DNA from 3 places in the Neptuniibacter marinus genome. Region 2 is predicted to be linked to each of the others. Evidence: predicted binding sites of a transcription regulator. Region 2 holds the regulator's gene; each other region holds the start of a gene.
The links. The regulator sigma-54, encoded in region 2, starts transcription at its own class of promoters, with help from an activator protein. The targets are predictions, from matches to a motif close to TGGCACNNNNNTTGCTNT.
Positions count from the first base shown of each region.

Region 1: a site for sigma-54 is predicted at 2,037-2,054, ahead of cynS (cyanase). Genes of this name have one in related genera too.
Region 3: a site for sigma-54 is predicted at 2,285-2,302, ahead of ACOQOE_RS10690 (phenol hydroxylase subunit). Genes of this name have one in related genera too.

Region 1 is NZ_OZ245004.1:1,807,508-1,811,798, reverse strand. It holds gene ACOQOE_RS08380 (S-(hydroxymethyl)glutathione dehydrogenase/class III alcohol dehydrogenase) at 1-301, opposite strand, end outside; gene ACOQOE_RS08375 (LysR substrate-binding domain-containing protein) at 442-1,314, shown strand; gene ACOQOE_RS08370 (DUF2238 domain-containing protein) at 1,317-1,943, opposite strand; gene cynS (cyanase) at 2,220-2,660, shown strand; gene ACOQOE_RS08360 (hypothetical protein) at 2,766-3,104, opposite strand; gene ACOQOE_RS08355 (hypothetical protein) at 3,213-3,542, opposite strand; RNA gene ffs (signal recognition particle sRNA small type) at 3,721-3,817, opposite strand.
Region 2 is NZ_OZ245004.1:3,076,490-3,080,780, reverse strand. It holds gene rapZ (RNase adapter RapZ) at 1-354, opposite strand, end outside; gene ptsN (PTS IIA-like nitrogen regulatory protein PtsN) at 363-821, opposite strand; gene hpf (ribosome hibernation-promoting factor, HPF/YfiA family) at 843-1,133, opposite strand; gene ACOQOE_RS14465 (RNA polymerase factor sigma-54) at 1,183-2,691, opposite strand; gene lptB (LPS export ABC transporter ATP-binding protein) at 2,748-3,473, opposite strand; gene lptA (lipopolysaccharide transport periplasmic protein LptA) at 3,478-4,008, opposite strand; gene lptC (LPS export ABC transporter periplasmic protein LptC) at 3,992-4,291, opposite strand, start outside.
Region 3 is NZ_OZ245004.1:2,270,082-2,274,372, reverse strand. It holds gene ACOQOE_RS10695 (sigma-54-dependent Fis family transcriptional regulator) at 149-1,840, opposite strand; gene ACOQOE_RS10690 (phenol hydroxylase subunit) at 2,342-2,647, shown strand; gene ACOQOE_RS10685 (aromatic/alkene monooxygenase hydroxylase subunit beta) at 2,679-3,665, shown strand; gene ACOQOE_RS10680 (MmoB/DmpM family protein) at 3,680-3,949, shown strand; gene ACOQOE_RS10675 (aromatic/alkene/methane monooxygenase hydroxylase/oxygenase subunit alpha) at 3,966-4,291, shown strand, end outside.

The DNA.
Region 1 (4,291 bases), 1.3 Mb from region 2:
ACGTACAAAATTTACACTCACCGCACTCGGGTGTGTAAAGAGGAATAACATGATCGCCTACCGCAACGCTTGTTACGCCTTCGCCAATAGCTTCAACAACACCGCCCCCTTCATGGCCTAAAATCGCAGGAAATATACCTTCAGGGTCATCACCCGATAAGGTAAAAGCATCGGTATGACAAACACCGGAAGCGATAATACGGACTAAAACCTCGCCCTTTTGCGGCGGCATCACATCCACTTCTTCAATAGATAGCGGTTGATTTGGACCCCAAGCAATGGCCGCTTTCGATTTGATCATCTTCTCACTCATACCCACCTCTAGCGTTCTTGAATAATTACAATAGAACTATTGTAGTTAATTACTCCAAGGTTATAATCCATAATTTTAATAAATGTCTTTTACTATATTGTAACAATAAAGTGGAAACGGGAGCGGTAATGTACAGTTGGGAGGGTATTGCAGAATTTGTTGCGGTAGCAGAAACCGAGAGTTTTACTGCGGCCTCACGCCAGCTAAACATATCCACGGCTCAAGTGAGTCGCCAGATAAGTGCACTCGAAAAGCGCTTATCAACCAAACTGTTCTACAGAACCACCCGAAAGGTCTCTATCACTGAAGCCGGTGGTATCTATTACCAACACTGTCGCCAATTATTAGATGGGCTTGGTGAAGCTGAGCGGGTTCTTACACAATTACAAAACACACCAAAAGGACGGCTGCGCTTAACCGCTCCCACATCCTTTGGTGAGAGTAAGATAGCGCCTATGCTAAATGACTTCTCCCTCCTCTACCCTGAATTAGAGATTGAATGCCTATTTACCAATCAAAAAATAGATCTGGTTGATTCCGGCTTTGATCTAGCCATTAGGCTCGGCAAGCTGGACGACTCAAGTATGATGGCAAAACGGCTAGCCTCAAGACGGTTGTTTGTCTGTGCCTCTCCCACCTATCTATCTAACCATGGAGAGCCACACCTACTTACAGAGCTGGAACAACATAACTGTTTACAAGGAACACTTCAGTTTTGGCGATTTCAGGAAAACGGACAGGAACATAATATTAAGATACATGGGAGCTTAAATTTTAATAGTGGCCCCGCCCTCGTTGATGCGGCGCTTAAAGGCTTAGGCCTTGTTCAACTACCTGATTACTATGTACAGGAACACCTTGATAGCCACCAATTAATCCCCTTGCTCAAGAACTATCAACCTGACGATGAAGGTATCTGGGCGTTATATCCACAGAACAGATATGTATCACCTAAAGTCCGGATGCTTATCGATTATATGTCTACCCACTTGGCAATGTAGACCTATCCCTTTGTCAGTAAACGGCTTGGGTATTTAGAAAGCTGCTGGTCATGCCATTTAGATAAAAGCAGTAAACAACTGATCGCGCCCAATAGTGCACAGCCCATATCTGACTGAGTATCCCAGATATAACCTTGTGTACCTAAGAACGCATCTGCATCTTGACCTATAGCTAAAGCAACCCACCATTCCAGCAATTCATAAAAAGCACTCACCGCTAGGCAGATCGAGATAATAAAAAAATTCAGCCACGTAGCACCGTTGACGACTGCCTTTCTAAGCAATATCTCTCTAGTTAACAGAGCAGGCACAAAACCTTGAGCAAAATGCCCTACTTTATCGTAGTTATTACGTTCACCACCTAAGCCATCTCTGAGCCAATCAAATAGAGGAACCTCAGCGTAGGTATAGTGACCTCCCACCATTAAAATAATGCAATGTATTAAGATAAACAGATACAAGAGAGGCGTTAATCTAAAGCGATTATAGGTCACTATTAATAAGCCAACGCCAAGCAGCGCAGGTAATACCTCTAAAAACCACGTCATCTGCTCTTTCGGATGAATACCTGACCAGACCAGTACTGTAACGAAAACAGCTATCCAGATATATTTTAATACCGTCTCCACTGACACTAACCTCAATGTTGCCATGTACTTAAAAGGATTACTCAATATAACCAAAAGCGCCCTAAAAAGCTTAGATAGATCCATTAAATAACTTGGCACCTCCTTTGCTTTTACCTATATGAAACTAAATAAATCAATGTAAATAACTGGCTGTAGTTAGATATCGAAGAACTCAAGCACCAATATTGTGCAATTTACTACCTAACACTTCGATGTTCGCCCTTATATACACCAGATTCTCAGTACGCCGTTATTTACGATAGTGAGGAGATTTGAATGGACAAGTTAGCAATGACTGATGCGATAGTCACAGCCAAAATAGAGAAGAAACTAAGCTGGGAAAAAATAGGGACTGATCTCGGCATGTCTCCTGTATGGCTTACATCTGCCTGCCTTGGCATGAACAGCGCCTCCCCAGAGGCCGCTAAGAAAATCACTAATTATTTAGGCCTAGGGCCAGAAGTCACAACTGCTTTAGAAGCTTATCCAACAAAAGTTTGGGATCAGCAAGTGCCAACAGATCCACTTATCTACCGATTATATGAGGTAGTTGGAGTCTATGGAGAAACACTGAAAGAAGTGATCCAAGAAAAATTTGGGGATGGCATTATGAGTGCAATCGACTTCTCCATGGAGGTCGATAAAATTGAAGACCCTAAAGGTGACCGCGTATTACTCACGCTAAATGGTAAATTCCTACCTTATAAAAGCTGGTAAATATAGCTAAGTAATGTGCAGTTTTTAAACATAGAAAACTGCACCTCACTCCACAGAAGCAAAATTAGGGATAAGGGATAAGGGATAAGGGATAAGGGATAAGAGTTAGCTGTAATAAATTTTGAGCTTATCAGCAACGCGATCTAAATCCACCTGAATAGGTTTATCCGATTCCCGCCTGCCTGCGGGGTTTAAACGGTTAGAAAACAGCTGCTGGTCTATATCTTTACGTTGATTTTTATCTTGTCGGCGATCAATCAGAGAGTAACGTCTTTCTGGCCCATCAAACAGTGAGAACAGGTAATTTGTCCACCACTCCTCTGCAAGCGGTAGGCTAGGAATATCGGGACTCAGCTTTTGTTCGTCTTTATCTATCCAAAAATAAACAATGCCCGATGAACTTAGATCTTTAACCAATCTCAATGAACCGTCCAACTTATCCATAAGAAACGACAATACTGCTTATGCCATATTGAATTAAACACTAGTAATCTAACAAACGTTTTAAATGCTACCATAAAATATAGTGCTTCTGATCAATAAGTCAACAAATTAAGCGCTGCGCAGTTTATTCAGTTTCTTTTTAGACAGATCAAAATCGACTTCTACGTTAAGGTCTGAGCGACGTCGCCCCTTCGTTAATCCCTTTCGTTTAGAGAAGAAAATCTGTACACCCCGCAAATTTATCTTCTGAGATTCAGAACGTCGATCCAGCATCCGGCGACGACGTTCTCGCCCTGAGTAAGTTTCAAAATGATAGTGAATTAACCATTCTGTCGCATACTGTTTTGTTGGAAGGCTTGGACTAACCTTTTTTCGTTGGTTATCGATCCAATAATAAACAAACTGGTAATTATGAAAGTCTTTAACAAGTTTCAGCATAGCAAATCGCCACCTTGCGCACATGCTGCTCCATAGCAACCGAAGTATCGACTATGGATTAAAAAATGAAACGGTGAATTTAGTGTAGACGTCTAAATTGAAAAGCTGAATGAGAATTTTTCATACATAAGGGATTAGAAAATGGAGAGATGGTACTAGAAATAGAGATTGGGGGTGACCCCGCCAGCCACATTCCGGCACATGAATCCATCGCTGTGGCTGCTCCCTTCCGGGCCTGACCAGGTTCACGATTTATCATTGCGGAAGGACCAACAGGGCCACCATCGCGTGGCCTGTAAGCCTTGCCTTAAGGGCGTTTCCGTAAGACAGGCGCGCAGTATACCAGTGAAAAAACAAGATGCAAATGCAATATGCTTAACTTATTGTTTTTTAGTCTTTCTATGTTTCAAAACCACCTAAATAGCTCAACAGAAGTGCTTAATCATCCCCGTAGTGCTTTAGTAACTTTCTGACATACCACCATATAACCCCTGCCATAATCGGTACAGAACAACTGAGCATCATTAAGACCTGGTCCCGAAGAATATCCGCTGAAACCGTCGTTGTAATTAACGTCCTGCTTGGAACGTTTTCAACGTGGTATTATGCACAACCATAGTGACGGTCAAGCATACACATCTTAGGTAATCTTATTAGGTAACGGATAGTTTTGAATGGGATAACTCTCATAGATCTTCTTTACACATATACTAAAGTCCTATGACTAAAACTTATAGCTTTTCTAAAAA
Region 2 (4,291 bases):
TTGTAGATTCTTATGGGTATCTGAAAGGGGGTGCTTACGTCGGGTTGAACTATAGCGTTTGAGGAGGGTTGCTTCCGATGAATCTAAAAAAATAACTTCATATTCAGCCCAATGATCTTGGCGAAGTTGATTTAAGATATCTGGAAATTTGGCTAAGTTACTGAGCAAATTACGCGCATCAATACTGACTGCTATCTGTTCAGGGTGACTAGGATCACTACTCATTTGTTGGACAAGGTCGGGTAGCAAAAGAGCTGGTAAATTGTCTATACAGTAAAAACCAATATCTTCTAAAGCTTGTAATGCTGTACTTTTTCCTGAGCCGGAACGACCACTAATCACAACAAGCTTCATTTTAACTCCTAGGCAGCACTCAATTCACATAATGTCTCATATAGAGAATGGCTGTCTTGGCTTTCCCTTAGTTTTGTTCTGGCTTCTTCTTGGCTAAAGAGCTCTGCAACTGAGGCTAGTGTAGCTAAGTGCTCAGATGTTGAGTCTTCAGGAACAATCAAAATAAATAGAAGGTCTACGGGTTTTCCATCAATAGCATCAAAATCTATAGGTGTGTCTAGTTTTACTAGATAGCCTTTAGCTTCAGTACATTCTGCCAGCCTGCAATGTGGAATGGCAATCCCGTCGCCTATTCCTGTGCTACCAAGCTTTTCGCGCGAATGAAGTCCATTAAAGACTGATGATGAGCTCATATCGGGATGTTGTTCCGATATTATTTCAGCAGCATTTTCCAGAATTCGCTTTTTACTACCACCCTCAAGGCCACAAAGGACGCTTGAGGGGGTTAATAGTTCATGAAGCAACATAATTTTTTGGGTACAGACCAGTTATTTGTGAGTTTTAGTTTTTTCTTTATGCTTAATGACTTGCCTATCTAGCTTGTCAGTAAGGCCGTCAATTGCAGCGTACATATCTTCGTGTTCATGTGTAGCAAAGAGCTGGGCACCTGCTAAGTGCATCTCCGCCTCAGCTTTCTGACGTTGCTTTTCTACGCTGAGTGTGACTTGCACATTGGTGATGTTATCAAAATGACGCTCAATTTTTTGTAGTTTCGAGAGCACGTAATTATTCATTGATTCAGTTAATTCTACATGGTGTCCAGTAATGTTGATCTGCATAGGTTTCTCCTATTTATTGCAGTGACATACTACTCTTGCCACTCTTTTATTAAACTAAACGTTTTCTTTCATTCGATGGTGGAATTCCCATCGCTTCACGATATTTCGCAATTGTACGTCTAGCCACTTTAAAGCCTTGTTCATCAAGAAATTGCGCAATTTTGTTGTCGCTTAATGGTTTCGCGTTGTTTTCAGCGGCAACCATTTTTTTGATAAGCGCTCTAATAGCGGTTGAGGACGCTGCACCCCCTGTTGCTGTACTTACATGACTCGAGAAGAAGTATTTTAGTTCAAATATTCCACGGTGTGTGTGCATGAACTTTTGTGTAGTCACTCGAGATATAGTGGACTCATGCATTTCCACTGCTTCAGCAATGTCATGAAGCACCATTGGCTTCATGCCTTCTTCGCCATGTTCAAGAAAGCCGATTTGTCGTTTTACTATCTCGTTAGACACTCTTAATAGGGTTTCGTTGCGGCTTTGTAAACTTTTAATAAACCATCGAGCTTCTTGTAGGTGGTTTTTTAGGTAGGTGTTATCAGAGCTATTATCGGCCCGTTTCACTAAACCTGCGTAACCTGAGTTGATACGTAGCTTAGGGGATACTTCCGGGTTGAGGTGGACGCGCCACTCTCCCTGTTGCTTGGTCACAAGCACATCGGGAATAACATATTCTGCTGCACTGCTACTGATTGAAGCGCCTGGTTTAGGATTGAGCCCTTGTATCAGTTGGATGACCTGCTGCAGTTGAGGCTCTTTTAAGCGTGTTTTTCTCATCAATTGACGATAATCGTGCGCGCCGAGTAGTTTTATATATTGTTGTGCAACTTTGATCGCTTCATTTTTCCAGAGTGTCTCAGGCGGTAGCTGTTGGAGCTGTATGCTTAAGCACTCGCTGAGGTCACGGCAGGCAATACCTGCTGGATCAAACTGCTGTATGCGGTGAAGAACGGCTTCAATTTCATCCAGCTCTACTTCTTCAAACTGCTCACCTGTTTGCGCATGGAAGTGATCTAAAATTTCATCTAGGGTGATGGTTAAATAACCATCAGGATTGATGCCATCAATAATGTTTGTTGCAATAAGACGATCAATATCACTCATTGGCGTAAGATTTAATTGCCAATGAAGGTGGTCTTGCAGTGTTTCTTCTGCAGTATCATTAGATTCAAAGGAATCAAAATCTTCCTTGCTTTGGCTTAGATTAGGGCCAGATGATTGGAATGTGTCTTCCCAGTTACTATCGGTTGATAGTTCTTCTGGTATTTTCTCATTCCAGTTATCTTCAGTTGTAATGTTATCGTCAAGATCGGCTTCAGCTGTCGCGGTGGCTGTAGCTTCAGGTTCTGTCTCTGGTGCCTGTGAATTGCTCTCTTGAGTCTCGGAAGCCGAGGCGTGCTCGTCTTCAGAGACATCAAGCATAGGATTGCTCTCTAATGCTTCTTGAATCTCTTGCTGAAGATCAAGCGTAGACAACTGCAGTAAGCGAATTGCTTGCTGTAGCTGTGGGGTCATTGTGAGCTGTTGCCCAATTTTTAGATGAAGCGCTTGTTTCATAATACTAAGGGACAAACTCCTGAAACTACATAATTCATTTATAGCTAAGTATATGCTTAAAGTGTGAACTGGTCGCCCAGATAAGCATTTCTTACTGCTTCGTTTGCCATAATATCGGCTGGTGAGCCGTTAGCAAGGATTGTACCTTCACTAACAATATAAGCTGTTTCGCATATATCTAAGGTTTCTCTCACATTATGATCAGTAATTAATATACCAATGCCCCTTGATTGAAGATGGCGAATGGTCTGCTTTATATCATTCACTGAGATAGGGTCAACACCTGCAAAAGGTTCATCTAATAGAATAAATTCGGGTTCGGTTGCTAATGCCCGTGCAATTTCTACACGTCTACGTTCTCCACCAGAAAGACTCATGCCCATACTGTCTTTTATGTGTGTGATATGGAATTCTTCAAGCAACTCTTCCATTTTTAACTGGGCAGCGTGTTTATCTAAGTCTTTTCTTGTTTCTAAAATCGCAAGTAGATTGTCCTTCACAGACAGTTTTCTAAATATAGATGCTTCTTGGGGAAGGTAGCCAATACCTTGTTGAGCACGGCCGTGCATAGGTAGTGCGCTAATGTCTTGTCCTTTGATTTTAACGGCGCCATTATCGGCCTGCACAAGACCAACAATCATGTAAAAACAGGTCGTTTTTCCTGCACCGTTGGGGCCTAGAAGGCCAACGATCTCACCATTTTTGATCTCTAGTGAAACGTCCTTGACAACTTCCCTGCCTTTGTAACGCTTGGCAAGATTTTTGGCCTCTAATAAGCTCATAGGGTTAGTTGGCCTTATTTTTCTTTTTAGGTTGAATAACCATATTTACACGTCCCGGTTCACCAGTTTCGTCTTTGCTTGCACCACCGAATGCGTTCACAATCGACTTGTCTAGATCATAAACGATCTTGTTTCCAGTAAAAGTGTCTTCTGCTTGGACAACCTTGGCCTCTTCGGTAATAGTGAGTTTTTGATCATCTACCTGATAAAGTAAGTGCTTGCCCCAAGCGTCGCTGTATGGGTCGCCTTTCCTAGGAAGTTGTCTGAAATGTGCAGGACTTCCTTTGGTAATGAGTTTTTCAACTCCATCTTCACCACGATACATATCAACGTGCTCTCCTTCAATGAGGAGTGATCCTTGTTTAATAATGACGTTGCCTTTGTAAGTGGTGATGCCTGTTTTGTCATCAATTTGCGCAGTATCTGCCGTAATGTAAATCGGCTGTTCTTGGTCGTCAGGAAGGGCATAAGCATTCGACACTGCAAAAGCCAAAAAAATGAAGGCTAGATTATAGAGCTTATTTAGCATTGTCATGGGTCCCTTCTACCCTGGAGTGTAAGTTAAGAACTCGATTATTGAAGTCAATATCCATACCTACGCCTTCAAGTATGCTTTGTTGTGATGTGATCTTAACGGGCTCATCAGTTTCTGCATAATCTTTATCAGGATAGATTGTAAGTTGCTCAGTGTTAAGTATGGTTGCTGATATAGAATCAGGATTATCATTAACTATGACATTTCCTGCAAGGTTTGTTTGATTATTATCATCTAAAACCGTGCCTGTGTCTGATGTAAGTTTAACTTTGGAACCATCATT
Region 3 (4,291 bases), 810 kb from region 2:
TTTATTACTTTTTAGAGGTTAGCGCTAACGCTATAGTTCATAATCACACAAGCGTCGGATAGGGGCTCAGTCGAACCCGTTATATAGGCCTATATTAGGGATGATGGGTTCTGGACGGAGAGACGTTTGTCTAAAGCTGATTTTGCTATTATTTTTTGAGTCGATAGGCCATTTGCGGGCGGGTTATACCTAGAATGCGAGCAGCTTGGGTGATATTTCCATCGGCTTTTTCCATAGCACGCTCAAGTACCTGTTGTTCAAAGTGAGCTAGATCAAAATTATGATTAAGGAGTTGATCGATCACTGTATCTTTAGATGCATCGTCACTTTCTAAGCTACTCAATTCCCCTGTTTTGCTAATAATATTCAGAGGGTGAGTTGGCTCTGAAAGAGAGGGGAAAAATGAACTCATATCGATACTACGATTATTATCGGTAAGAATAATACCGCGCTCAATCATGTTTTCTAGTTCACGAATATTGCCAGGCCATTTGTAGTGCATCAGTGCTTGTAATGCTTTCTCTGATACACCGAGTGTCTGTTTGTTGTATTTAGCGTGATACTTTTCAAGAAAGTGATCGACTAAAAGGGAGATATCCTCGGATCGCTCTCTTAGTGGGGGGATTAAGACAGGGTAAACATTCAGACGGTAGTATAAATCTTCACGAAACTTACCTGCTTTCACAGCATCAATTAGATTCTCATTTGTCGCTGCAACAATACGAACATCAATTTTACGTAATTGATTATCGCCTACACGTTCCAGCTCTCCTTCTTGGAGTACGCGCAATAGGGTGGCTTGTGCTCTAGGGCTTAATTCAGCCACTTCATCAAGAAAAATTGTGCCAGTATTTGCTCTTTCAAATTTACCTTCTCGAGACTCGGTTGCACCGGTATAAGCGCCTTTCCTAACACCAAAAAGTTCAGCTTCAATAAGATCTGGCGGAATGCACGCACAATTGATTGCAATAAAGGGGTTGTTAGAGCGTTGACTACTTTGATGCAGTGCGCGTGCGACTACCTCCTTACCCACGCCCGTCTCGCCTTGAAGGAGGACTGTGACAGTACTATCTGAGGCGCGTTGAATCAGGTGGCAGACATGTTTAAATGCCTCTGACTGTCCTACTGAGTTGAATAATATTTCATCTGAAGGGAATCGGTGAGCTTGGAAGTTTTCTTTTAATGTGCTGACCTCATAACGTAGGGCAAAAAGCTCATCGGCGATAGGGTCGGGTAGTAGGCAACGTTCTAGCTCCTCTTGATCTTCCCATTCAGAGGCCGGTTTACCAACGATTTTACAGTGATCGGCGCCAGTACCAGCACACTGAGTTTCTTTAAAGATGATTTTGTGGCCCATATAGTATGTGGAGAAACCACTAGCGTAACCGAGCAAGGTCCAGCAGATTGGATCTTCAGATACACCAAACTCATGTATATGCAGATCGGCTTCGTAAGAATCATACCAATTAAATTCGGCATAGAACTGTTTGTCGGGAAGGTCAAATTCGAGTGCGACAGGTTCGACGCGTACCATACCTTTTATACCATGAAGCTGAGGGCCGACAAGGAACGCTTCGGATTTAGTGATTTCTGGGCGAACCTTATGTGCTAGTTCAGCATCTTTCATTCCGCTGTTATAGCCAAAACGCATCAAAAAACCTCTGGCGCGTTCTATGCCTAGGGAGGCGACTAATTCTGTGCGTAAAGAGCCCATAACAGCAGAATGAATAAGGAGCATTCTCTGCTCATCTAACCAGATTTTTCCATTTTCGTGGTCAAACTGTATTTGAGAAATAAGATCTTCAGGCGTAGGAAACTGCAATGCCGGTTGTTCGCTCATTCAAGGACTCGCTATATTTATTTTTTTTATATGCTGCTAGCTATATTTAGGGTGACTTTAAATAATGAATACTAATTCTTTTAGTTTGTCCCCTAATACATTAGATACCCAGATCGCATCGCTAAGTGGTATGAAGTAATAAGAACCTTTATTTATAAAGCGTTTTACTTAGCGGGTGTTAAGCAAGAAACATGCACAATCCGCAAAGCAGCGTTTACCTCTTTCAGCCCTGAGAGGTTGTTTATATGTCTCATCATTTCATCACTATTTCATACTAGCCTAACCATTTCGTCACCCTTTAGATAGAGGGAGTCGTATAAATAATTCGTCGTAAAGTCAGTCTATTTTTATTTGTTCGGGCTTCGGCTTTGTTTATAAAAAGCTATATATATCAATTGGTTATGTTTTTTAATTTGCCTTTGTTTTTGTTTTTGCTTCCGGTTCTGGCACAGCCTTTGCTGATAGCTGTTCGACTATGGCCCAAAAGGTGATTGAAACAAAATGAAAAAAGCAGATCTAGATGTGAACAGTCAACAGAACAACGCTTCGTTTGAAGAGTTAGTGAAGTATGTTCGTGTTCGCAGCGCTGAAGGTGCTCGATTTGTGGAGTTTGATTTTGCCATCGGTGACCCGAGTCTGTTTGTTGAATTAGTGATGCCTCAAGGGGCGTTCGAACACTTTTGTTCACACAACAATGTAGTTCATATGACAACAGAACAGACCCAAGCCATTGATGCTGAAATGGATAAATGGCGCTATGGCGAAGAAACGCTAATGGCCCGTAATCACAATCGCACAACCAAATAACAATAAACTCGTTTTGCTGGGGCACAACCGCATGACTATTGAAATAAAAACAGCAACCCTTGAACCCGTCCGAAATACGTTTGCGCATATAGAGCGTCGATTCGGTGATAAGCCCGCTACACGTTATCAGGAGGCAACCTATGATGTGCAATCGGAAAAGTACTTCCATTATCGTCCGCTTTGGCAACCGGATAAGGAGCTGAATGACCCAAGTCGTACCGCTATAAAAATGAAAGATTGGTATGCATTTAAAGACCCACGCCAATTTTATTATGGTGCGTATGTTCAACAGCGCGCAAAAATGCAGGAAGCGGCTGAAAACAACTATGCCTTTTTTGAAAAACGTAATTTAGTTGCGTTGCTGCCTGAAGGCATGAAAGAAAATATCATTAAATACCTCGTCCCGCTTCGCCATGTAGAACATGGTGCGAATCTCAATAATATGTACGCTTGTGCATACGGTTTTGGCACCGCAATTACTCAGGCGTGTCTGTATAACGGAATGGACCGCTTAGGTATTGCTCAATATCTCTCACGTATTGGTTTAATCATTGATGGAAATACAGGGGATTCATTAACTGAAGCTAAAGTCGCTTGGTTGAATGATCCTATTTGGCAGGGTGTGAGAGCACTGGTTGAAGAGTTGTCGGTGACTGAAGATTGGTTTGAAGTTTTAGTTGCCCAAGATGTTGTGCTGGATTGCTTAATGCATGAGCTAATTTATGTCCAGTTTGATCAATGGCTTCAAGAGAATGGTGCTCAAGATATCGGCATGTTGACTGACTTTATGCAAGCTTGGTCAAAAGATACGAATCGCTGGATAGACGCAACACTAAAGATTGCGGCAACTGAATCGAATGAGAATAGAGCGCTGCTAGAAAAGTGGGTTCTTCATTGGAAGCAAGTCATAACTAAAGCATTGGCACCATTGGCTGCAGACATGCTAAACGACGACGCGTTGGCATTAGCCGAGTCTGTACTTGATAAACGCTTACAGAAAGCAGGTTTGTTCAAATAATAAGGGTGTTAAGCATGTCAAAAGTTTATATCGCATTACAGGATAATGATGAGTCTCGTTATATCGTAGAAGCCATTGAAGAAGATAACCCTGAAGCAACGGTTATTCATATGCCGGCGATGATTCGAATTGAAATGGAAGGTCGATTGACGGTTTTAAAGGAAACCGTAGAGGAGAAGATGGGGCGTGATTGGGATATTCAGGAGTTGCATCTAAATCTCATTACGCTAGGTGGCAACGTTGAAGAAGATGATGACAGCTTAAGTCTTCATTGGAATGAATAAAAAGAAGGTTTGAATCATGGCTAAGAAACTAAATATAAAAGATAAATATCGCCTGCTAACCCGTGATCTTGATTGGGAATACTCTTATGTGGATAAAAAGGATGCTTTCCCATTTGAAGAATTTGAAGGTATCAAAATTACAGATTGGTCGAAATGGGAAGACCCATTTCGCTTAACAATGGATTCCTATTGGAAGTATCAAGCGGAAAAAGAGAAAAAACTTTATGCAATATTTGATGCATTTTCACAAAATCACGGTCATTTAAACGTATCAGACCCGCGTTATGTAAATGCACTTAAGTTGTTTTTAACCGGCGTTTCTCCGCTTGAATATCAAGCCTA